One region of the Leptolyngbya sp. AN10 genome, then DNA from elsewhere that is predicted to be linked to it. Evidence: riboswitches for the same ligand, from Rfam matches in the RefSeq annotation. Region 1 holds a riboswitch; the other holds the start of a gene.
The links. A riboswitch is a leader RNA that binds a small molecule or an ion and turns the genes downstream of it on or off. The one in region 1 is predicted to bind cobalamin.

Region 1 (11,792 bases):
TGGAGACGCGATCGACAACATTCGTCGCCTCTTCCCCGAAGCTTGGGAATTTTTGGAAAAGCAGGCTTTTGCATTCGTACAGCATCAATCAGACGAGTTTGATTCACAGCTTAAAAAGCTAGTCGATAAAACTTCGTTTCAGTTTCGGATTACGCATCGCGATGATACTGAACAACTCACCCAGGACATTGCTGAACTTTTAGGAGACATTACCTCTCGTTTGCTATTAGAGCAACATTTCTCGAAAGTTGTGGGTGAGCCGATTTTCTTCCATACAATTTGTTGCTCCAGTCATCTCACAACCGATCGACCTTTGACTTTAGAAGAAGTCCTGCCGATTCAACGTGCAGCCGTTCAACTGCAATAAAACTAACGCCGTTTGAATCCTTGACCTCGCGAAGGTTGTGACCAGACTAACAGTTCACCTTGCTGCCCTCCTGCGGCAAGGTGACTTCCCTGGGGATGCCACGCGAGGTAAGAAAACCCATCAGGTGCGCCTTCTAAGATTTGAGTCATCGAAGCTGCTTGCCACCACAAAACGATCGAGCCATCTTCCGAGGCAGAAGCCAGCAAAGTCGTATTGGGCTGGAAGCGAACAGCTTGAACATAGCCATCGTGCTGACCCAAGACGCGACTTTCCCATCCAAACTGTTCATCTTCGTGCTTTTCCCAAACGACAATGCCTTCTGCACTAGCTGAGGCAAGCAGTGGGGCATCATTGCGAACAGGTCGATCAGACCAAGCAATTTGACGAACCTTGCCGGGAAAACCGCTCATCATCCACGGTGCAGGATTGCCCCACTCTAAAACAGAAAGGGTTCGATCGAGATTTCCCGATGCTAGATATCGCCCACTTGCTGACCAAGCGATCGTCGTACTCGCAGACGGAATAATGAATTGATAGGGATCTTCTTCCCATTTCGCTGTCATCCAGATTTTGATGCCTTGATAGCCGCCAAGACTAATGCTCTCACCGCTTGGATGCCATGCAATATCACCGATCGACGATTCGTTAAAATCCAGCGTCGTCACACTTTGCTGAGTTTCAGCATCCCAAATTTGCACCGTTTTGCCTAAGCTAAAGGCAATCTGATTCTTGATCGGACTCCACTGAAGCTGATCAATCCATGCTGAAGCATTCGTTAGAGTTTTAATCAGCTCGAATCCTGTTCTGGTTAACTGCCAAATTTGAACAGTTCCCGCTTGTCCGCTTGCTGCAAGAAACTGTCCATCGTGAGAGAAAGCAAGACAGTCGATCGAAGATCCTGTCGCTGTCTGCAATACGATCGAATCAAATGTCCTCGTTGCATAGAGGACAACTTCTCCCGCAGCAGAACAAACCGCCAGCATTTTTCCATCAGGCGACCATGCGATCGCTGTAACATAGTCCGATAAAACACTTTGCCATCGCAGTTCAAGCAGAGAGCGCATTTTTGCTTTTACACTAAACACGAGCGAAAATCCTCTCTCAATGCTGCTTCATCTAAGTTTCGACCAATGAATACTAATTCATTTTTGCGCGTTTCATTAGGTTTCCAACGTCGATCGGGCTTACCATCGAACAACATGTGCACCCCTTGAAAGACAAAGCGATTATCCTCGCCTGCAATGTTCAAAATGCCTTTCATCCGAAAGATGTCTTGCCCCTGAAAGCGCAGTAGTTCACTCATCCAGGTATTCAATCGAGTGCCATCGACTGAACCAGATTCGACGATCGCAACTGAAGTGACAGTTTCATCATGTTCGTGAGCATCTTCACCGAGAAAATTGGGGTCGATTTCTAAAGCACGATCGAGATCAAATGCTCCGACACCGAGTAAAGCATCCATTTCAACTTGAGCATCCTGAGTACGATAAATTTTCGCGATCGTGTTCATCGATTTGATCTTTTTCTCAAGCTCATCTAGCTCGGTTGAAGCAATCAGATCAATCTTATTGAGCAAGATTACATCCGCAAAGGCAATTTGTTCTTGTGCTTCATCTGCATCCCAATGTTGAGCAATGTGCTTGGCATCGACTACGGTAACAACAGCATCAAGACTCGTCAAAGTCTGTACATCTTCGTCCATGAAAAAGGTTTGAATCACGGGCGCGGGATCAGCAAGCCCAGTCGTTTCAATCACGATATGATCAAAGCGATCGCGCCGTTTCATCAAGTTATTGATCATCCGAATCAAATCACCCCGAACTGTACAGCAGATGCACCCATTGTTCATCTCGAAAATTTCTTCATCGGTATCGACGACTAGCTGATTGTCGATTCCGACTTCACCAAATTCATTGACGATCACCGCTACCTTTTTCCCATGTTCATGGGTCAGAATTCGGTTGAGTAATGTCGTCTTACCTGCACCCAGATAGCCTGTCAGAACGGTAACAGGAACAGCATCTTTTACTTCAGCAACCATCACAACCGCTCCTCATATAGAACGATAATCGTTATCATCCTATTATAGGGAGAGATTTAGATCGCGCAAGTCGCGTTATTGAATCTCAACGAAACAGGCTTGAAATTCTTCTCTCAGTTGCTCTGCTTCGAGATTGCGTCCAATGAATACGAGTTCATTTAGATGAGATTCTTGGGGCTGCCAATCGCGATCGTAATGTCCACTGACTAGACTATGAACGCCCTGCATCACATACCGCTGCTTCTGATCAGCGACGTTGAAAATTCCTTTGACTCGAAAAGTATCAGCAGCGTGATGGTTCAATCGCTGATGGAGCCACGAAGTTAATGCTTCTAGATCAATTGTTCCAGATTCCGTGAGTGACACTGAAGAGACGGATTTATCGTGTTCGTGTACGTGCTTACTCAGAAAATTTTCGTCGATCGCTAAAGCATGATCAACATCAAACGCATTCAATCCCAGAACTGCCTCTACCCCGATTTGCGAGTGCTGAGTGCGATAGAGCTTGGCGAGTGGATTCATCGATCGTAGTTTAGATTCCAGCGGATCAAGCTGATCTGAAGTCACTAAATCTGTTTTGTTGAGCAAAATCACATTTGCAAATAAGACTTGTTCCTGAACTTCTTTTGCATCCCAATGCGCTTGAATATGTTTTGCATCGATCACGGTCACAACTGCTTCTAAATGAGTGTTTGTTTTCACTCCATCCTCAACAAAAAAGGTTTGAACAACGGGTGCAGGGTCAGCAAGTCCAGTTGTTTCGATCAGAATGTGTTCAATCTGATGTGGGTGGTGCAGAAGCTCTTGGATGATGCGAATCAAGTCTTTGCGAACAGTGCAGCAGATTGAGCCATTATTCATTGCAATAATTTCTTCGTCTGCTTGAGCAACGAGTTGATTGTCAATTCCAACTTGCCCAAATTCATTAACAATGACAGCAATTTTCTTGCCATGATCTTGAGTCAGAAGATAATTGAGCAGTGTCGTTTTTCCAGCCCCCAGATAGCCCGTCAAGATCGTAACCGGAATCGAACGTTGAGCCATGTTGTTCACTCCTGAGAAAGATAACAGTTCTCAAGTTAAGAGACTTTTGATATTTCGGCATCCGAGAAATCTGAACAGGATGAGCAATCTGGAATACATGACTAATCTGGACTAATCTGGACTAAGTAGACGGGCTGAATTAATTTAAGGATCACTCGCTCCGTTCTATCTCGCCCCGGATTGAAATCGGGGCTAACAGTGCGAAGTCCCTGAAAGGGACTAAGAGCCAGTTAGGATAGACTCTTCAGTAGGTTTCAACCTACTTCGCACCGTTAGCCCGAACTTCCAGTTCAGGGCGGATCAGCAACAAAGCGAGAGAGCTTGCTGGACTTAGGAATCAATATTGTGAGAACGGTTATCATTATGATGTAAATTGAGCCATAATGATAACCGTTCTCACACTCGTTCTCACAATATTGATATGTCTTCTATCTCTCAGCGGATTGATATTGCGATCGTCGGTGCTGGAATGCAAGCTCTGACTTTAGTAACACATCTCCTTCAGAAGCGCGAAAAACTGCGCGATCGCGTTATTGCTGTTGATCCAAGTGGGAAATGGATACAGCAATGGCAGCACCAATTTGCAGCGCAGGAAATTCCACATCTGCGATCGCCCGTTGTCCATCATCCTGAACCCAATTCTTTTGCTCTGAGACGATTTGCAGAATCGAAACCCAATCAACTGTTTCCGCCCTACGATCTACCAGGAACAGCATTGTATGAGTCGTTCTGTCGGGATGTCATACAGCGTTGGCAACTTCAAGATCATGTTCTTGCGGCAACTGTAAGCCAAATAGAACCTTTGCATTGTTCATTCCAGTTGAAGTTACAAGGTGGACAGACTATCTCGGCGCGAAGAGTCATCGTTGCAACAGGAAGCGCAATCACGCAAATTCCCGACTGGGTGAGCAGTATTTCAGAGCCGTATCCTGATGATCGACTGGTTCATTCTCGATCGATTGATTTGCGATTGCTGAAACTCGCTGGAGAACGGATTCTGATTGTTGGCGGTGGATTAACAAGCGGGCATTTAGCGATCGGGGCAATTAATCGAGGAGCGCACGTTAGTCTGATGTCTCGTCGATCGCTAAGTGAAAAATTATTTGATGCTGATCCAGGTTGGTTAGGTCCGAAATATCTCAAAGGCTTTTATGCAGAACCGGATTGGTTTGCGCGATCGCGAATGATTCAACAAGCTCGGAATGGGGGTTCTCTGACTCCGGCAATGATGACTCAGCTTAGACGTGCGAAACATAGCGATTGTCTTATGTTTCACCCAGAATGTCAGGTCATCGAAGCAAAATGGCAAGAACAAGGCTGGCAGGTGACTTGTGATAATGGTGCAGTGCGGAACTACGATCGCATTTGGTTAGCAACTGGAACCCGATTTGATGTGACTAAAGACCCCTTATTTTCGGAGATGCTCAAGGCGTATCCGATTGAGGTTGTAAACGGCTTGCCTGTGCTAAATCCTTGTTTACGGTGGTCAAAGTCTGAGCTATTTGTGATGGGTGGATTAGCAGCACTTCAAGTGGGTCCAACGGCTCGAAATCTATCCGGTGCGAGAATGGCAAGCGATCGTATTGTGCCAGCGTTGGTTAAACCTAGAATTTTAGCTAAGAGTGCTTAAGCTTATGGTGACGCAATCTCGACCAACACGCGGACAAGCGAGAGTACTAGAGTTGCTAAAACAAACGAAGCAACCGATTTCGGCTCAAGCTCTATTTACTGAACTTCGCTCCTCAGGGCAGTCTTTAGGATTAGCAACAGTGTATCGAGCATTAGAAGCACTGAGGCGAGAAGGCTTAGTTCAAAGTCGATCGACTCCACAAGGCGAAGCGCTCTATAGCTATGTAGATCATCACCAGCACTTTTTAACCTGTTTGCGCTGTGGCACTTCTACGCCGCTAGAAACCTGCCCATTCCAAGAGTTAGAAAAACAATGGCAACAGGCAAAGACCTTCCAGTTGTACTATCACACGTTAGAGCTATTTGGACTATGCTGGCAGTGCCAAGACTCACCGAATGAAAACTGATGTTTTACTGAAAAAAATCCGTCTGTAGCTAAAATCTCTTGAAATCTAATATAGAATGATAACCGTTCTCAAGAACCTTCCATATTTGAGGATTAATGTATTATGAACTCCACTTCTGACGCTGCAACTGATCTCCAAATTCCGAAGCGCGGAATGCCTGTCACGATCATCACAGGTTTTTTAGGCAGCGGTAAAACAACGCTTCTGAACCAGATTTTGAAGAATCGCGAAGATCTGAAAGTTGCAGTGCTGGTGAATGAGTTTGGAGACATCAACATCGACTCACAGCTACTTGTTTCACTTGATGAAGACATGATGGAACTGAGTAACGGCTGTATCTGCTGTACGATTAATGACGATCTTGTGAATGCTATCTATCGAATTCTGGAGCGAGAGGACAAGATTGATTACTTGGTGATTGAGACAACTGGTATCGCTGATCCGTTACAGATCGTGCTTACCTTTGTTGGTTCTGAACTGCGGGACTTGACGCACATCGATTCTATTTTAACCGTGGTAGATGCCGAAACTTTTACACCTGGGCATTTTGAGAGCCAAGCGGCAATGAGCCAGATTACGTATGGGGACATCATTTTACTGAATAAAACAGATTTGGCAGGACATCATCAGGTGATAGCACTTGAAGAGTGGATTCGTAGTACCAAAACTGGAGCAAGAATCATTCAAAGTCAGTATGGTAAAGTTCCACTTCCGCTCATTCTAGATGTTGAATATTTCGAGCCAGCAGCTTATACCGAGACTCAAGCAGAACCTCACGATCATGATCATCACCATCACGCCGATCATGATCATCACCATCACGACGAACATGATCATCACCATCATTCTGATCACCTAGCAAATGATGGTTTTGTGTCGATGTCGTACCAGAGCGATCGACCTTTTTCGGTTCAGAAGTTTCAGCATTTTCTGGATGAATTGCCGATCGAGATTTTTCGCGCAAAGGGATTGCTTTGGTTCAAAGAAAGCTATTTGAAGCATATCTTCCAGCTAAGTGGCAAACGCTACGATATTCAAACCGAGGAGTGGCAAAAACCCCCTTCAAATCAGCTTGTCCTAATTGGTCGAGATTTAAATATTGAGCAACTGAGACAACAGTTAGACCAATGCTTAGAACCTGCTTCTTCTAAGATGATTGCTCAGTAATTTCCGCTTTCACACACTCTTTTACTTTTGGCAATGCCTCAATTTTCTAGGGAGTGAGGATGAGTGTCGATCGCGGTTCTGCTTGAGAAACGGGAACACATCCTGAAGCCGATCGTCTGTAAGTAAAGGTATATTCTGCCGACATCGTTGATTTTCTCAGTTCAGAAGTGAGCCATTATCAAACCTGGAAATTGCTTCGCGATCGCTGCTTAATTGTGTTATTCTACGGGATGCTATCGGTTCTGATGGGGATCAGCCATCAGACGCAAGGGGGAAAGTTTGGTGAAAATCCAGCGCTGTCCCGCAACTGTATTGAGAGCTAAACTTCTCTAAGTCAGGATGCCCACCGATGTCGCTCACTTGTTGTTTTCATCTGCGAGGTACGGATGATGGTTGATTTAGCTTTTTTGCGATTTGTCTGCGCTCATTCTCTGGCGCTGAGACTATAGCGTTTTAATGAGAATCTCAGGGTGTAACTGATATACCGCTGCTTTGAACTGAAAACAGCGCGGATTCAGCTTCTCAGTTTCAACATTAGGACGCTATAAGCATGACCCGAATTAATCAATTTGATAGAGGCATTTCAGTTCTCCAAAAGAGAGTTGAAAATGCACAATGACCGCTGGCAGGAAAACTGTACTCACTGGCAGTCCCGATTCATTCATCACAATAGTTTGACGCTTGGCTATCTTGCTTGGAATGGATATCTTCGGCATCAACGAGGATTGTTAACGTGCGATGTGATCAATCCAATTCTTTATTCGATCGACTGGCAATTTAATTCAGTTGCGTTCAATCCGTTCTTCGTTGCTCAGGCGCGAGTTGCAAAGTATCTGCAAGAACTGGAGCTAGAGCAAAGCGCAATTGATGTAGTGACAAGCGCGATCGTCACTTACAATCCAACAGAAGCGATCGTACTGCTAATTCGCAGGAACCAAGAAGTAGAAATCAATCTACTTCAGAATCTAGCGATTTCTCCGCCTCACTGTTACCAGCAGGTGCAGCGACGGTGGGCGGAGTTTCAGCCGAGTTTAACTTAGGAAAAATTACATGATTGATGTCCGCTCCAGTCCGCGTCCGCGTTTGAACGTAATCATATTCACCCTAGTCCTACATCTCGGTGCATTGTCCGCCTTGCTTCCTAGCTATTTTAGCTGGTCTGCGGTTGGTGTTGCACTATTGCTGCATGGGTTGACCATTGGGCTAGGCATCTCGCTCGGCTTTCATCGATTAGCATCTCATCGGAGCTTTCGGACTCCCAAATGGATAGAGTATTGTCTGATTTTATGTGGGACTCTCGCAGGTCAAGGAGCCGTGATTGGATGGGTTGGCTATCATCGAATGCACCATCGCTATGTCGATCGTACAGGCGACCCGCATGATTCGACTCAAGGACTTTGGTGGAGTCATATTAGTTGGCTAATGCACACAGTTCCGATGAAAACTGAATTGCGCCGCTTTACAAAAGATATTGCTGAAGATCGGTTCTACCAGTTTTGTCATCAGCACTATATTGCACTGCAATTTGTGCTTGCGCTTTTGCTTTATAGTTTAGGCGGAATGTCTTTTGTCGTGTGGGGCATCTTTGCGCGACTGTTCCTAGGATTTCATAGTACTTGCTTTGTGAATAGTGCGTGTCATGCCTTCGGCTACCGAAATGTGGAAACAAGCGATCGCTCTACTAACTGTTGGTGGGTAGCGTTGCTCACGTTCGGAGAAGGCTGGCATAACAATCACCACGCCAGTCAAGCTTCAGCACGATTTGGCTGGCATTGGTGGGAAATTGATCCCGTTTGGATCACGATCCGAGGACTAGGAAAGCTAGGACTTGCAACTCACATTAAAACTTAAAGCTTCACTTGTTTTTTGGCGAAATTGGATGCCGTGAATTCTGCTTAGTAAAATGACTCAAACCACTCTATTTGTCTGTGTTCTCTGCCGTTTCTCGGCATCCGAATCGAAAGCTGTTCCGCAGCCTGGTCAAACTCTGTTCGACGAACTTCGTAAAGCGATCGAACATTCTGATGCGATAAATTTACAGTCTGTGCGCTGTATGGGAGCCTGCCAGTCTGCCTGTGTTGCTGCCTTTGCCGCTCCTAACAAGCTAACGTTCGTGCTGAGTAACTTATCTCCAACAGAATCGGTTTCAGATTTGCTGCAATTTGGTCGTCAACATGCAAGTTGTACAGATGGAAAAGTTCCATACAAAGAGCGTCCAGAGACGATCAAGCAAAAAATTCATGCAGTTCTACCACTGCTACCAAACAACAATCCGTAATAGAAATCTCTCAGGATTGCTCAAGCCTTGAACAGTCAAGATTTTTCTTTCGGTTGCAATCGATCGAGCCTTAATTGATGTTGAGTGTTGAACAGAGATCGGAATCCTAGTAACACAATTCCGATCGTGGCAAGTCCGGTTCCTGCCGCGATCGCGAAAATCAGCACAATCTGATAGCGCACTGCATCGGTTGGATTGGCTCCTGCAATGATCTGTCCCGTCATCATTCCAGGCAAGCTGACCGTTCCCATAACCATCATTTGATTAATCGTCGGAATCATTCCCGTTCTTACCGCTTCCTGAATTGTCTGTTGAGCAGCTTCCCAACGAGTCGCACCGATCGCCAACAAAGATTCGATCTGATCTCGTCGAACTGTTAAATCCTCAGTAAAGCGATCGAGTGCTAAAGAAGTTCCCGTTAAAGCATTTCCTAAAATCATGCCTAACATCGGGATAATGTATTGCGGGTTGTACCACGGCTCAACTCGAATGATTCCTGTAACGATCGCTCCAATCATCAGTGCAGAGGAAGCAAAAATCGAAACAAAGCTATTCCAAAACATTCCTCGATAGCCGCGTTTTGTTCGAGCGATCGCAGATTGTCCTGCTAGAAGTGCCATCACTAAAGTGACTGCTAGAACAAGCATCGGGGACTGGAGCGTAAAAATCCACTTCAGAATATAGCCAACTAGCAAAAGCTGAACAGTCATCCGAACTGAGGCGATCCACAACTGTTTTTCTAAGCGAAGCTGTAGCACGATCGAGAGGATAAGATTGATCAAAATCAGCATTGCTGCTAGTGCAAGCTGTCCATTACTAATCAGAACATAGTTCGTCATGGGCGTTTGAGGATTAGACGATGATCGGTCATTCGTGCTAATTGTTCTGGATCGTGGCTTGTCCAGAAATACGATCGCGCTGCGTCTTCTTGTTGCCAGAAATGCACCAGAGACTCAAATTTTTGCTCCGTGTTGGCATCGAGAGATGCAGTCGGCTCATCGAACAGCAATACCGTGGGAGAACAGAGCAAGGCGCGTAAGAATGCGGCGATTTGTGCTTCTCCACCAGAAAGAGCATGAATGGGACGATCGAGAAAGTCAGGCGATCGCTCTAAAACGGATAGATACTGCAAAATACGCGATTTTTGAACACTGTAAGGCGCAAGATCGCGATGAACCGCCATTTTGTAGATAGCTTGTAGATTCTGCTCAACCGTTCCTTCGAGCAGGGCAGGACGCTGGTGCAGGTATAAGACTTGAGATCGGTACTGGGGAACAAACCAGTCCGTTACCTTTTTGCCTTGAAAGGCGATGCTTCCAGATTGAACTGGATCGAGTGCTGCGATCGCTCTTAACAGCAATGTTTTTCCGGTTCCGGCTTCACCTGCGATCGCCCATCGGTTACCCGGAAGCAACTCAAAGTTAAGATGCTTCCAAACCCACTTTCCCTGAACTTGCCGCCCTAAATCCTGGATGATTAACAAATTGGCTTCCATCAGCACAGCAAAATTAATATACAGAATTTTAGATTCGCAATGATAGTTATTGAAAATTAGTATCAATTGTGTCAAGATAATTTGTTAACGCAGATTAACCAAGTTACAGAGTGTTATGGCGCTTACAATTTCTGGCGAGGATTACGATGCGCTGTTTGATGCGACGCTGGAACAGTCTCGATGTCTTAACCCGGAGAATGTCGCTGATAGTGTTGCGCCTTATCCCAGCGAACTGGGACACGGACAGATCCAAAGAATTAAACTACGAGAAGGATTAGGGCTATCGATCGAGTCTTATCAACAGCATGACGATATTGCTGTTTCGTTCAATGACCATGCTGCTTTTAGGGGTTGAACCGCTGTTAACAGAATCCAAACCTCAGCCCTGCAAAAAGCTCAAACCCGAAGAAGTCGATCGCATCCATGCCGCCAGAAAAATTCTGCTGCAACGCCTAGATAATCCGCCTTCTTCAATGGAGTTGGCGCGAAGGGTGGGGCTCAACGATCGCGCATTAAAGCAAGGATTTTGGGCTTGTTTTGGTACGACGACGTTTAATTATCGGCATCACTATCTGCTAGATCAGGCGCGACAGCTACTAGCAACAGGTGATTTGAGGGTTGAGGAGGTTTCGCAGCAGGTTGGTTTCTCCAATCGAAGTTATTTTGCGGAGGCGTTTCGGAAAAAGTTTGGCGTGAATCCAGGCGACTGCGTTCGACAGCAGCGGCAATCTCGCTAGTCTGATGGTTCGATCTGTTGCCGAAGTTGCTCAACTGCCTGGATCGAAAGTCCAGTCGTGCGGCTAACCAGGTCGATCGTAATTCCTTCACGCAAGAGCTTCAGGGCAATTTCCCGCCGCTCCTCTTCTCGACCCTGTTCAATCCCCTGTTCAATCCCCTGTTCAATCCCCTGTTCAATCCCCTGTTCGACTCCTTCCTGCAAAATTGCTTGGTAGGTGACAGATTCGCGCATCACATCCCTCCGTATGACCTGTGCAATCACTGATGTTTCAAATTTTAGCCCAGCGAGGATGTAGGTGGCTGCCATTGCTTCATGTTGCTGTGACTCATTTTCGATGTTTAGGATCTCCCGAACGGCTTGTCGGAGGGTGCGGATTGGGTCATTGGTTCGGCTTAACCCAGCAAACGGCAGCAATCCAGGAAACGCCAATAATTCTTCGGCAGCCACTTCCCAAATTCGGATAACACTGAACTCCGCATACATTCCGGCAATCTCGAAATAGTTCTGATACACCCGCTCAGAGTTGGTTTCTCGGAGGTAGATCACGACTTGGTGGATCGTTTTCTCTGGGAACTTCCGATGCAGGCGAAGGCGATAATCCGCCAATCGCATTGGGACATCGTCT
Region 2 (11,792 bases), on a different contig from region 1:
TGGTTCCATTGTTATTGGGCTTCTTTGTACCTGGAGCGTTCTTATTGAACCTGACTTTGGAAAATTGGGAGGAAGTGTTTGATCAACGCTTTTGGACGTTTGCCAGCAATAGTTTAATCGTGTCGGGACTTGCAGCCGTTGTCGCAGTAGTGATTGGAATTATTCTGGCGTATGGTCTGAGATTAAATCGATCGATAACAATGCGAGTGGCAACGTACATTGCATCAATGGGTTACGCCGTTCCGGGATCAGTGATTGCAGTTGGAATTCTAGTTCCGTTTGGATTGTTTGATAATGCGATCGATCAATGGATGCGATCGACTTTCAACATTTCAACCGGATTGCTATTGAGTGGAACAATCTTTGCGTTAATTTTCGCCTACTTAGTTCGGTTCCTAGCTTTGTCGTTTAACAGCATTGAATCCAGCCTAACGAACATTAAGCCGAGTCTGGATGATGCTTCTCGTAGCTTAGGATTTGGAGCCACAAACACATTGTTCCGGATTCACATTCCACTGCTTTGGAAAGGTGTGTTAGCGGCTGCAATTCTAGTGTTTGTTGATGTGATGAAAGAACTATCAGCGACCCTGATTATTCGACCGTTTAACTTTGATACGTTGGCAGTCCACGTCTACAATCTGGCTTCAGACGAACGGTTAGCAGAAGCCTCCGGATCAGCATTAGCGATCGTGCTAGTTGGACTCATTCCGGTGATTCTGCTCAGTTGGCAAATGGAGAAACCGGAATAACCACCGTAAAACAAGTTCCAACCTGGACAGCACTTTTGACTGAGATCTGTCCGTTCAATCGATCGACAGATTGTTTCACGATCGCGAGTCCCAATCCCGTTCCTGCGATCCCAGTCGCATTTGAGGCACGATAGAACGATTGGAACAATCGAGCCTGTTCTGCGGCTGGAATTCCAATGCCCGAATCTTGAACTTCTAGCTTCAACTGGTGAGCCTCGATCGACAATCGGCAGCTAATTTTTCCGCCATTTGGAGAGTACTTAATGCTATTGGAAAGCAAATTCGCGAGAATACGCTGAAGTAGTCCAGCATCCGTCACGATCGACGATTGCGAACCTTCAGTCGAGAACAGAATCTCATGTCGATCGGTGTTCATCTGTGCTTCCTCGATTAGTTCGGTACACACTTGAACCGGATCGATTGCAGTTAGAACTAATTCTGCTTGTTCACTCCGACTCAGCATCAAAATGTCATCTAAGATGTCCGTCATCTGCTGAATCTTCGATCTCAATCGGCGAGAATGTTTTTGTTTGCGCTCGATCGACAGTTGATCGCTATTGAGCAAATCGATCGAAGTAGACATCACAGCAAGCGACGACTTCAATTCATGAGCCGCATCCGCTAGAAAGCGCGTCTCTGGTTCTGGGTCAGATTTCGGTGGATCAATCTTGCGGCTAATCGTGGCAAAACCTAACGGCTGATTTGTCAACGGATCACGGAGCAAGAACCATTGACTCTCAAACTCGATCGTTGTGCCGTGATGCGTCATCGCCAACTGTCCGTACCAATGCCCGCATTTCCATAGGTGCGGCAAAATCGTCTCGTTCCAAATCTGCGGCTCACTCAGCATCTCCGTGAACGGCAAGAGATTTACCACACCCAACATCGATCGACCGCTGGGATTTAAACAAAGCCAGTCACCCTCGATCGACACTGCGCCAATCAAGTCGGGACTCTGTTGCGCGATCGCGCTAAACCAACTCGACTCGATCCAACTTAGATCCGATCGCGAATCGATCTGAGCCGTTGAACGAGCCGCGCCCTCCAAATCCGTGAAACTGCAAACTCTTGCCGCCTGATGAGTAGACTTCATTTCAGCCTTCCTCGCTATCACATCACAGGAAACCGAACCAGACTAAAATGTTCAGTATTTACTATTAAATAGTTTCCCCGGTTGACTTTGCTTATCCGTACAATTTCGGTTTTCTTTACGAATTCTTTATCTTGCAGCACATTAAAATTCAACGATCGTCGAGGTCAATCCTCATTATCCTGAGACTTGGTGTGAAATGCTTACTATCAACTCCGTACTTCTCAGCGAATTTCAGATTTTGAAGCATGATCACAGTGAGAACACGGAGCAACGACGCTCCGAAAGAGTGCGGAATTTCAGGATAAGAATTGCTGCAACTCCACGCAGTAGCGAAAATCAGTTCAATTACTCCGTCTAAACCCAGGTAGACGCTAGAAAGCACCTCAGTAGAATTGCGACAAAGACCGCGATTAAATTTGCGTGTTTCGACGATTCGCGATCGTAGAGTTCATCGCCTAGCTTGGATAGCATCCTACTTATGTCACTTAATTCTACGGAGTAATGTCGTCATTTCTTGAGGTGGCTCAAAATCAATCCTGTGTTAATTTGTGATGCCAGAGTTAGGAAAAATTTATCTTGCGTTCACAAAACAGTCCACGACTTACTCATTTCTTTAAGAGCCGCCTCTTCAGAAGATAGTATTTTCACTAAGTGAACAGGTAACATTTCTTGTTTCGGATCTACCTTCAAACTCTAGTATCCGTAACTTAACTACCGCTTTACATCTAGGGATCTCTACCACTCAGTTCAACAGAACCAACCAGGGCTGTCCTGGAATCGAGGCATCATCTACCTTGCTTTATCTCCCTCGATTCCCACGATTCGGCGCAACTGATTTAGGAACGAGATTCGCATGTGTCTAAGCCTTTCTATCTCTTCTACTCTCTTTCGGCTCTGTCAAACCAGGCTGCCTCTTCGGGTGATGAAAGCCATCTTGTCCCTCCCGAAGCGAATACGTCGATACCTTTTATTCGCGATCGATAGCGCAATTTTTCTGGGCGCAACTTGTATCGCGCTGAATCTGCGATTTGAAGAGTTACCGCTAACGGAGCAACTGACGAAATATCAGGAAGCTCTGCTATTGGTGATCCCGATTAAGTTCTGCATTTTTTATCTTTTAGGAATGTATCGCCCGCTACTAAGGCATACCGGAACGGAGGTGCTGTGGTTGGCACTGAAGTCCGTCGTCTTTAGTGAGGCAATGTTAGTCGGATTTAGCTGGCTCTTGGATGTGCCCGTTCTGCCGCGATCGGTTCAAATTATTTCTGCATTAATTACCTGGATTGGAGTCGTCGGAATTCGGTTTTCTGTACGCCAATTCTTGATGTTTGTTGATACTGCGCCCAAGGCACAGAAGCGACTCGATCGAGTCCCACTGCCCGATGAGTTGAAGCCTCAGCGCATTATTATCTATGGGGCTGGAGCGGCAGGATTTCAGCTTTCTCAAGCGTTATTGCGCGAATCAGCGTATGAAGTGGTTGCGTTTGTCGATGACGATCCAGAAATTCATGGAAGATTGCTCGATCGAGTTCCGATTTTTAGTTCACTGATGTTGCGATCTCTGATTGATCAGCATGACGTAACGATGATTTTGTTAGCCGTGCCGTCTGCGAAACCGCATGAAAAACGTCGCATTCTTCGCAGTTTGAAGGGCTTGCCTGTAAAGGTAAAAACGGTTCCTTCGATTAGCGAAATTGTCACGGAACGAGTGTCGATCGGTCAAATTCGCAATGTGGATATTTCTGACCTGTTGGGGCGCGAGGAAGTGCTGCCTGATCCAAGCTTGCTGCGGATTAATGTCACGGATAAAGCGGTTCTCGTGACTGGAGCAGGTGGATCGATCGGTTCGGAACTGTGTCGCCAGATCGCTCAACAAAACCCAAAATTATTGGTGCTGTATGAATTGAATGAGTTTGCACTGTATTCGATCGATGCAGAACTCGCAGAAACGTACCCGCAGATTTCTCGAAAGGCGCATTTAGGATCGGTTACAGATGGCGATCGATTAGCAGAAATTTTCCAGAAATACGAAATCGAGACTGTGTATCACGCCGCTGCCTACAAGCACGTTCCCTTAGTTGAAAGCAATGCGGCTCAGGGGATTATCAACAATGCGTATGGCACGATGGTGACGGCGCAAACTGCCGATCGCTGTGGAGTCGATACGTTTGTGTTGATTTCAACCGATAAAGCAGTCCGTCCGACGAATGTAATGGGAGCGACGAAGCGCATTGCGGAATTAGTCTTGCAGGCATTAGCAGCAAAACCGGAGACTCACACCCGCTTTGTAATGGTGCGATTTGGCAATGTGTTGAATAGCAATGGATCGGTTGTGCCAAGGTTCAAGCAGCAGATCGCAGCAGGGAAGCCGATTACGCTGACCCATCCAGAAATGACGCGCTATTTTATGTCAATTCCAGAGGCTTCGCGGTTGGTGATTCAAGCGGGAGCGATGGGACAGGGAGGCGATGTCTTTCTGTTGGATATGGGTGAACCTGTGCGGATTTATGACTTAGCGGTGCAGATGATCGAATTGAGTGGGTTAGTGCCAGGAGAAGACATTGAGATTGAAATTACTGGATTGCGACCGGGTGAGAAGTTGTATGAGGAATTGTTGATTGGTGGGGATGCGATGCCGACGAACCATCCGAAGATTTTTGGAGCGCGGGAAGCAATGATTTCGTGGGAAGACTTAGAGCCGATGTTGGATCAGCTTTTTGTAACGGCATATCAGAAGAATCCAGCGAAATTACGATCGGTGCTTCAAACTTTAGTGCCAGAGTACACGCCTGCGAAGAAACAGACTTCTTCGGTGAGTCGATCGACTCACTAAATAAAAGCTTGGTGAAGTGTTCGTATGATGAATCTTCTGGGTATCGCCCCCTAAATCCCCCATTCTGGGGGACTTTGAAGGATAAATGATTTCTGGAGTTCTAGAGATTTTTCCTAGCTTAAAGTCCCCCAAATTTGGGGGATTTAGGGGGCATTAGCCGCTCAAAACGAAGCTAGATCTGCTCTAATTTTCCACTAATTCGCGGTTTGAGAAGCGACAGCCTGTTTACTTTCCATGTTCTGCAACGAGGCATAGAGGCGATTCAACGCATTCACATAGGCTTGCGCGGATGCCACGATAATGTCCGTATTGGCAGAATGTCCAGAGAAAATACGATCGCCATATTTCAATCGAATCGTCACTTCTCCGATCGCGTCAATTCCTGCTGTCACCGATTGCACTGAGAATTCGATCAGTTGATTTGGCACATTCACGACTCGATTAATCGCTTTGTAGACCGCATCGACTGGACCTGTTCCTGTTGCCGCATCGGTTAACTCTTCGCCATCGGGATTGATTAAGCGAACGGTTGCAGTCGGACAAGCCGTATTTCCACAAGAGACTTGAACGAGTTCTAAGCGGAACAGTTCAGGGACTTGCTGAACTTCATCGTTGACGATCGACTCTAAATCGCGATCGGTGACTTCTTTTTTCTTGTCCGCCAGTTCCTTGAATCGAACAAAGGCTTTGTTGATTTCTTGATCGGTCAATTCAAAGCCGAGTTCATTCAACCGCGATCGAAACGCATTGCGACCGGAGTGTTTGCCCAGAACTAACAAAGTGTCCGTGAGTCCGATCGTTTTGGCATCCATGATTTCGTAGGTTTGCCGATTCTTCAGCATTCCATCCTGGTGAATTCCGGACTCGTGCGCGAATGCGTTCGCACCCACGATCGCTTTATTCGGCTGCACCAACATTCCAGTGAGATTAGAAACCATGCGCGAGGTTTTGTAAATCTCTTGAGTGTTGATATTCGTGAGCGGCGTTTCAGATTCGACTGGACGATCGAGATAAGGATTGAAATACGATCGACGAACGTGCAGTGCCATGACTAATTCTTCGAGCGAGGCATTTCCAGCCCGTTCTCCGATGCCGTTGATCGTGCATTCAAGCTGACGCGCTCCATTTTTCACCGCTTCGAGGAAACAAGCGACGGCTAATCCTAAATCGTTGTGACCGTGAACGGAAATGATCGCCTGATCGACGTTCGGAACATTTTCTTTGATGCCGCGAATCATTGCACCAAATTCGCTCGGAGTCATGTAGCCAACCGTGTCTGGAATATTGATCGTTTTGGCTCCAGCCGCGATCGCAGCTTCCAACACTTGATACAGATATTCAGGATCAGAACGAGCCGCATCCATCGGAGAGAATTCAACATCATCCACGAAAGATTTGGCATACGCGACCATTTCTTGAGCGATCGACAAAACTTCCGCTCTAGTTTTCTTCAACTGATATTCCAAGTGAATATCCGAAGTGGAAATAAACGTGTGAATTCTCGGTTTTGCAGCGGGTTTGAGTGCTTCCGCAGCAGCTTTAATATCAGCGGGAATCGCTCGTGCCAAACTGCAAATGGTCGGACCCTCTGGAGTTCCAACCGCTTGAGCAATTTTCTGAACCGCTTCAAAATCTCCAGGGCTGGCGAAGGCAAAACCTGCCTCGATGATATCTACACCAAGCCGAGCAAGCTGACGCGCGATCGTAAGTTTTTCATCCACGTGAAGGGTCGCGCCGGGGCACTGTTCGCCATCGCGCAAAGTGGTATCGAAAATCAGAATGCGATCGGAATGAGATGCGTTCATAGCTCGACTTGTATAGTTGTAGTGTACTGTCGTTACGAATCGGTTCGCGCCTAATTTAAGACGCAAAACTGTAGTGATTGTAACGCTAATTGTAGTACGCTGCACTCTAACGCTTTTTGTCGAGTCAGAACATCCTGACCGAATTAGTACTCCGCCTTCTCGATATGCGATCGAATATCGTTTAGATCAATATATCGATCGGTCACATTTCGCAATTCTCGTGCGATCATGCCTTCGGTTGAAACGACTGTGATATGCGTGTTTTTTGAGCGCAATTGCTCGATCGCACGTTCAAAATCGCCATCACCGCTGAACAGAATCACTCGATCGTATTGCTCGACTGTGTTAAACATATCGACCACAATTTCGATATCGAGATTGGCTTTTTGCGAATAGCGACCAGAAGTATCGTCGTAATACTCTTTCAAAATCTTGGTTCTCACCGTGTAGCCGAGACTGATCAAGGCATCTCGAAACCCGCGCTGATCTTGGGGATCTTTTAGTCCGGTGTACCAGTAGGCGTTGATTAGTTCGACACTTTTTTCAGTGGTGAAATACTCTAAAACGCGCTTGGGATCAAAGAACCATCCATTTTTCTGCTGTGCATAGAACATATTGTTTCCGTCTACAAAAATAGAGAGACGGTTCATCGAGTAATGCATAGAAGCTAAAGACCTAAGATTTGTAGAAGCAAAAATGTGAATAATTAATTTTAGCAACGGAAAACAGAGAGCGGACTAAAAAATCGTGCAACCTTGATTAGTTTTACGATAAAATGCTCCGTTGCTTCAGAGGATACTTCAAAGGTAATCGTTCATCGCATGAGCCGCCCCTCGAATAAAATTCGGGGCTATCGGAACAAAGTCTGTTGAAACAGACTGAAGAGTTTCAACTAGCTTTCAGTCCCCTTTGGTGGACTTTTTCCCGATAGACCGTGATTTCTAATCACGGGTGGAATGCAGCCGAAGCGAAGGAGCTTTAGACCATCCTCCCAGAGTCACAACCGCTTCTACGCTGCTGCGATCGCGAATTGCCCTCCTACAAATCCACTCTGCTTGAGCACCAGAAAAAACCACAATGCTGGACTAGAACGATTTCGACTATTGAGTTTTGGACTGCTAGGGGCAGGGAGAGCACAACGGAATTTTAGAAGGTTTTCTAACATTTGGAATTTGATTTATACCACAGTAAGATATAGCGCTTTACATTAGTTAATTAAAGCAATTAAAACAGTTCCTCCGCTATTAGACTGATTTTTCGATCGAATTTATGCGATTCTATGACTGGGTTGGAACGAGCAGGTTGCAAAATCGTCCTGAATTGATCAAGACGTGCGTGATTAATCAAACGTGCCCGGTTTCGCAGTCATGACTAAAAAAGTATCGCCTTCTGCTTTGATTCAAGCGATTACGCTAACGTTACGATCGCGGTTATTTCACGCCACGACGGTGAAACAGCCTGGAAATTTGGCGACAGAAACCATGCCGATCGATGCGGATCTCGATCGAGCGATTGCGGTCACGGAACCTGCTGCGAATAAGAACGATCGACGATTTTTACGAGTCGGTCACGCAATCATGATCGGGTGTGCGATCGCGGCGGGTGGAATCACTTCTCTACAGCCGAAATTCGCGCAATCCTGGGAACGGGACACACAAAGCGCCATGTTCAAGATGCGAGGCGCGATCGCACCTCCGGACAATATTGTGATTTTGGCGATCGATGATGATACGTTGCTGCAACTGTCGGGATCGAGTCGGTTGCTCAGACGAAGCGCGTATGCACGAGCGATTGATCGAGTAATGCAAGCGGGAGCGAAAACGGTTGGAGTCAATCTGATTCTCGATTTGCCGAGCTTTACTCAGACTGAACCTTCGACCGATTGCAGTGATCCGAAGCTGAAAGTTGCAGACGACGATCGACAATTACAGCAAGTTTTAGAACGATACGATGGACGAATTACGCTTTCTGTGGATACCGATCGGATTGATAATCGTCAGGGCGAACAGATGCGATTAGCTTTGCCGTTCTGTCCGTTTCGTACTCCGAAAGCTTCTTATGGATTTGTCAAGTTTCCGATCGAGCCAAACGAAAGAATTCATCGTTTAGGCAGTGTGTCGATCGAGAATGTGCGCCAATCTTCGGAGATGGCAGGATTGTTCGACCAAGAGAAAATTCTGTCGTTTGCGGAAGCAACTTTGCGATCGGCAGATCTGCAACCTGCGACCCCGAAAGGTGAAACGCTCTTTTTCTATGGTGAAGATGGAACATTTAGCCGTACAACGATTCCGTTTTGGAATGTTCTGTCTGAAGAGAATTGGAACAGTGATTATCTGCGGCGCGGTCAAGTTTTCAAAGACAAGGTTGTGCTAATCGGAGTCACGGCTTCTAATATAAGCGGTGAGCAACTGACTCCGGTTGGAATGATGCCAGCGGTTGAATTGCAAGCAAACGCGATCGCGACTTTGCTCAACAATCGATCGATTCGGAATGCGTTTCCAAACCCGATCGTGGCTGGATTATCTGTCGCCGCTTTAGTGCTGATTGCAGGATTACTTCAGATTCAAGCAAAACAACCGACTTCACGACTTGGATGGGCAGGTACGATCGCGCTTTTTTGGGCTGGAATTGGGTATGCGGCGTTTACACAGGGATTGATGATTTTACCGATCGCAGTCCCGATCGGAGCTATCTTGCTTACAGGAGTTTCTTATCTCGGAACCGGACTCGCGCACGACTATCGTAATAAGCGTCAATTCCGCAAAACGCTGAAACAGTTTGCCAGAGCGCCAATGGTTCAAGAACTGATTCGCGACCAAGAAGACTATCAAGATTTGCTCGAAGAACACGACCAAGAAATCATCGGCAAAAAACTCCAAGGACGCTACAAAATCACGAAAATTCTCGGTTCGGGTGGCTTCGGGCAAACTTACATCGCAGAAGATACTCAACGCCCTGGCGACCCCGATTGTGTCGTAAAACACCTCAGACCCACTAGCAACAATCCGAAGCACCTTCAACTAGCACGACGATTGTTTAGATCTGAAGCTCAGAGCTTACAAAAACTCGGAGAACACGATCAAATTCCTCGCTTGTTAGCGTATTTCGAGGAAGACGGAGAGTTCTATCTGATTCAGGAATTTGTTGTAGGAACAATGCTCAGTGCTGAATTAACGATCGGGCGACATCTCCCCGAAGTTCGGATCGTGGCACTGCTCCAAGACTTGCTGCAAATTCTAGAGTTTGTGCATCGTCGGAATGTGATTCACCGCGACATCAAGCCGAGCAATATCATTGTGCGATCGACGGATCAAAAGTTAGTCCTGATCGATTTCGGAGCCGTTAAGGAACTCCAGCATCAACTCACCGAAACCGATATTGTTACAGCAACGATCGGCATCGGAACTCAAGGCTATATGCCACCCGAACAATGTGCTGGAAATCCTCGATTAAACAGCGATCTCTACGCAGTTGGAATGATTGGAATTCAAGCCCTGACCGGATTGCCACCCAGCCAACTGAGAGAAGATCCAGAAACCGGGGAGATTGTTTGGCGCGATCGAGCAATTGTGAGCGGTTCTCTCGCAGCAGTCTTAACAAAATTAGTCAGTCGGAATTTCAGAGAACGTTATCATTCCGCAGAAGCCGCACTACAAGATTTGAATCAGTTAACTAACTTATCGACTTTGACTTTGCCACCAGAATTTTTTGTGGCAGCCTCGATCGAGCTTGAAGACGACATCACCACGACCCGCCCTTGGCCCCAAACCTTCGGCGAAGAAGAACTTCCCCCTACAGAACCTCCACCCGAAGATTAAGTTTCAAGTGACCGCCGACGAGTGACGATCCGAGTCGTGATATGCTGGCGTTCCGTCGGTTCTGTAGAAAAAACTGTCAGAGGTAACGGGGAAAGTTTGGTGCAAGTCCAACGCTGTCCCGCAACTGTAAAGAGAGTTGCTCTCTCAAGCCAGAACGCCCGCCGATGGTGCATTCCTTTCTACATCTGCGAGGCACAGAGTATGAATTTGCTCAAATCTTCTAAGTCCATTCTGATCACGATCGCATTGATGTCGATCGCGTCTCCTGCATTCGCTCACCACGCGATGGGCGGAAAACTTCCGTCTAACTTCTTCGAGGGCTTTCTCGCTGGAATTGCTCACCCAATCATTGGGTTAGATCACTTTGCATTTATGATTGCGATTGGCTTACTTGCTGCAACAAAAAAACGAGGTGTTTTGATCCCGATCGCATTTGTTCTATCTGCGATGTTCGGAACTGGATTGCATTTAGCAAACATCAATGTTCCCGGAGTTGAACTGTTTGTTTCTGGCTCAATTCTGCTGTTTGGATTGTTGCTCGTGAAAGACCGATTGAATACTGCGATCGTGGTTGGACTGTCTGCTGTTGCAGGATTGTTCCACGGCTATGCTTACGGAGAAGCAATCTTTGGGGCTGAAATGACTCCGTTGTTTGCTTATCTGGCAGGCTTTACAGTAATTCAGCTAGTTGTATCGCTGATAGCCTTTTGGATTGGGGATGCGATCGTCGATCGTCACTCGAATGCAAATCAATTTCGTTCTGCGGGTTTGGTCTTTTGCGGAATTGGGCTTGCATTCTTTGTGTCGCAAATCGTTAGCCTTCTCTTCCCGATGCAGGCTGCCTAGATGACTTATACGAATCAATACCGTTGTACAGTCATCCATTGATAGGAATAGGTAGGATTAGATAGTACGACTGCATAATCCTACCTTGCGAGGCTTAATGAAACAGTGAGCAAAGAAGCCTGCTGTGAATGTAATTCCAACCTTTCAGAATGGTTTAGAGGGCGATCGCATTATGCCTCTACCACACAAACGGAATAAAGCGAGCACTGCGGCTCTGATAGTCGGCATAGCCTGAGTACTTTTCGGGCATCGTTCGCTCCTTCTCAGCAATCATTTGCAGATACAGCATGAGAATCGTCCCTGGCACCAGATATGCCCATACGGAGCCTGCTAGAACGCTGAAACTAAGATAGCGCAACCAATCGCCGAAATAGTTGATGTGCCGAGAAAATCGCCATAACCCATCACTAACCAGTTCCGCCCCCTGCTGCTTGGCGGTCAGTTTTTGAATATCCGCACTCGTATTAATCAAACTGCCAAAGATGTAGAGGAGTAGCGCGATCGCTGCTGTGCTGAATGGAAGCGGCGTTGGATTCGCGAACGCAAGATAACCCGGTAGAGTATAGAACGCGCCTACAAAGAGTAGCGTCAAGACAAATCCTGGAAGTTCGATCGCTTGGTTAAAGATTTGCCGTCGAGCGGGATAGA

Region 2: it holds a riboswitch for cobalamin, as region 1 does, so the genes downstream of both, ACQ4M5_RS25045 (HupE/UreJ family protein) here and ACQ4M5_RS19235 (hypothetical protein) in region 1, are expected to answer to the same signal.

What each region holds. Positions count from the first base shown of each region.
Region 1 covers NZ_JBNXVP010000013.1:96,024-107,815, forward strand. The annotation lists gene ACQ4M5_RS19200 (hypothetical protein) at 1-367, shown strand, start outside; gene ACQ4M5_RS19205 (WD40 repeat domain-containing protein) at 370-1,431, opposite strand; gene ACQ4M5_RS19210 (CobW family GTP-binding protein) at 1,440-2,408, opposite strand; gene ACQ4M5_RS19215 (CobW family GTP-binding protein) at 2,484-3,452, opposite strand; gene ACQ4M5_RS19220 (FAD/NAD(P)-binding protein) at 3,874-5,082, shown strand; gene ACQ4M5_RS19225 (Fur family transcriptional regulator) at 5,087-5,488, shown strand; gene ACQ4M5_RS19230 (CobW family GTP-binding protein) at 5,591-6,655, shown strand; cobalamin riboswitch at 6,876-7,020, shown strand; gene ACQ4M5_RS19235 (hypothetical protein) at 7,264-7,695, shown strand; gene ACQ4M5_RS19240 (acyl-CoA desaturase) at 7,706-8,506, shown strand; gene ACQ4M5_RS19245 (DUF1636 domain-containing protein) at 8,559-8,933, shown strand; gene ACQ4M5_RS19250 (ABC transporter permease) at 8,969-9,772, opposite strand; gene ACQ4M5_RS19255 (ABC transporter ATP-binding protein) at 9,769-10,428, opposite strand; gene ACQ4M5_RS19260 (hypothetical protein) at 10,544-10,783, shown strand; gene ACQ4M5_RS19265 (helix-turn-helix domain-containing protein) at 10,758-11,165, shown strand; gene ACQ4M5_RS19270 (Rpn family recombination-promoting nuclease/putative transposase) at 11,162-11,792, opposite strand, start outside.
Region 2 covers NZ_JBNXVP010000019.1:124,132-135,923, forward strand. The annotation lists gene ACQ4M5_RS25015 (ABC transporter permease) at 1-749, shown strand, start outside; gene ACQ4M5_RS25020 (sensor histidine kinase) at 721-1,842, opposite strand; gene ACQ4M5_RS25025 (polysaccharide biosynthesis protein) at 2,765-4,675, shown strand; gene ACQ4M5_RS25030 (2-isopropylmalate synthase) at 4,870-6,480, opposite strand; gene ACQ4M5_RS25035 (NYN domain-containing protein) at 6,624-7,130, opposite strand; gene ACQ4M5_RS25040 (protein kinase domain-containing protein) at 7,848-10,298, shown strand; cobalamin riboswitch at 10,338-10,478, shown strand; gene ACQ4M5_RS25045 (HupE/UreJ family protein) at 10,500-11,144, shown strand; gene ACQ4M5_RS25050 (DUF1295 domain-containing protein) at 11,323-11,792, opposite strand, start outside.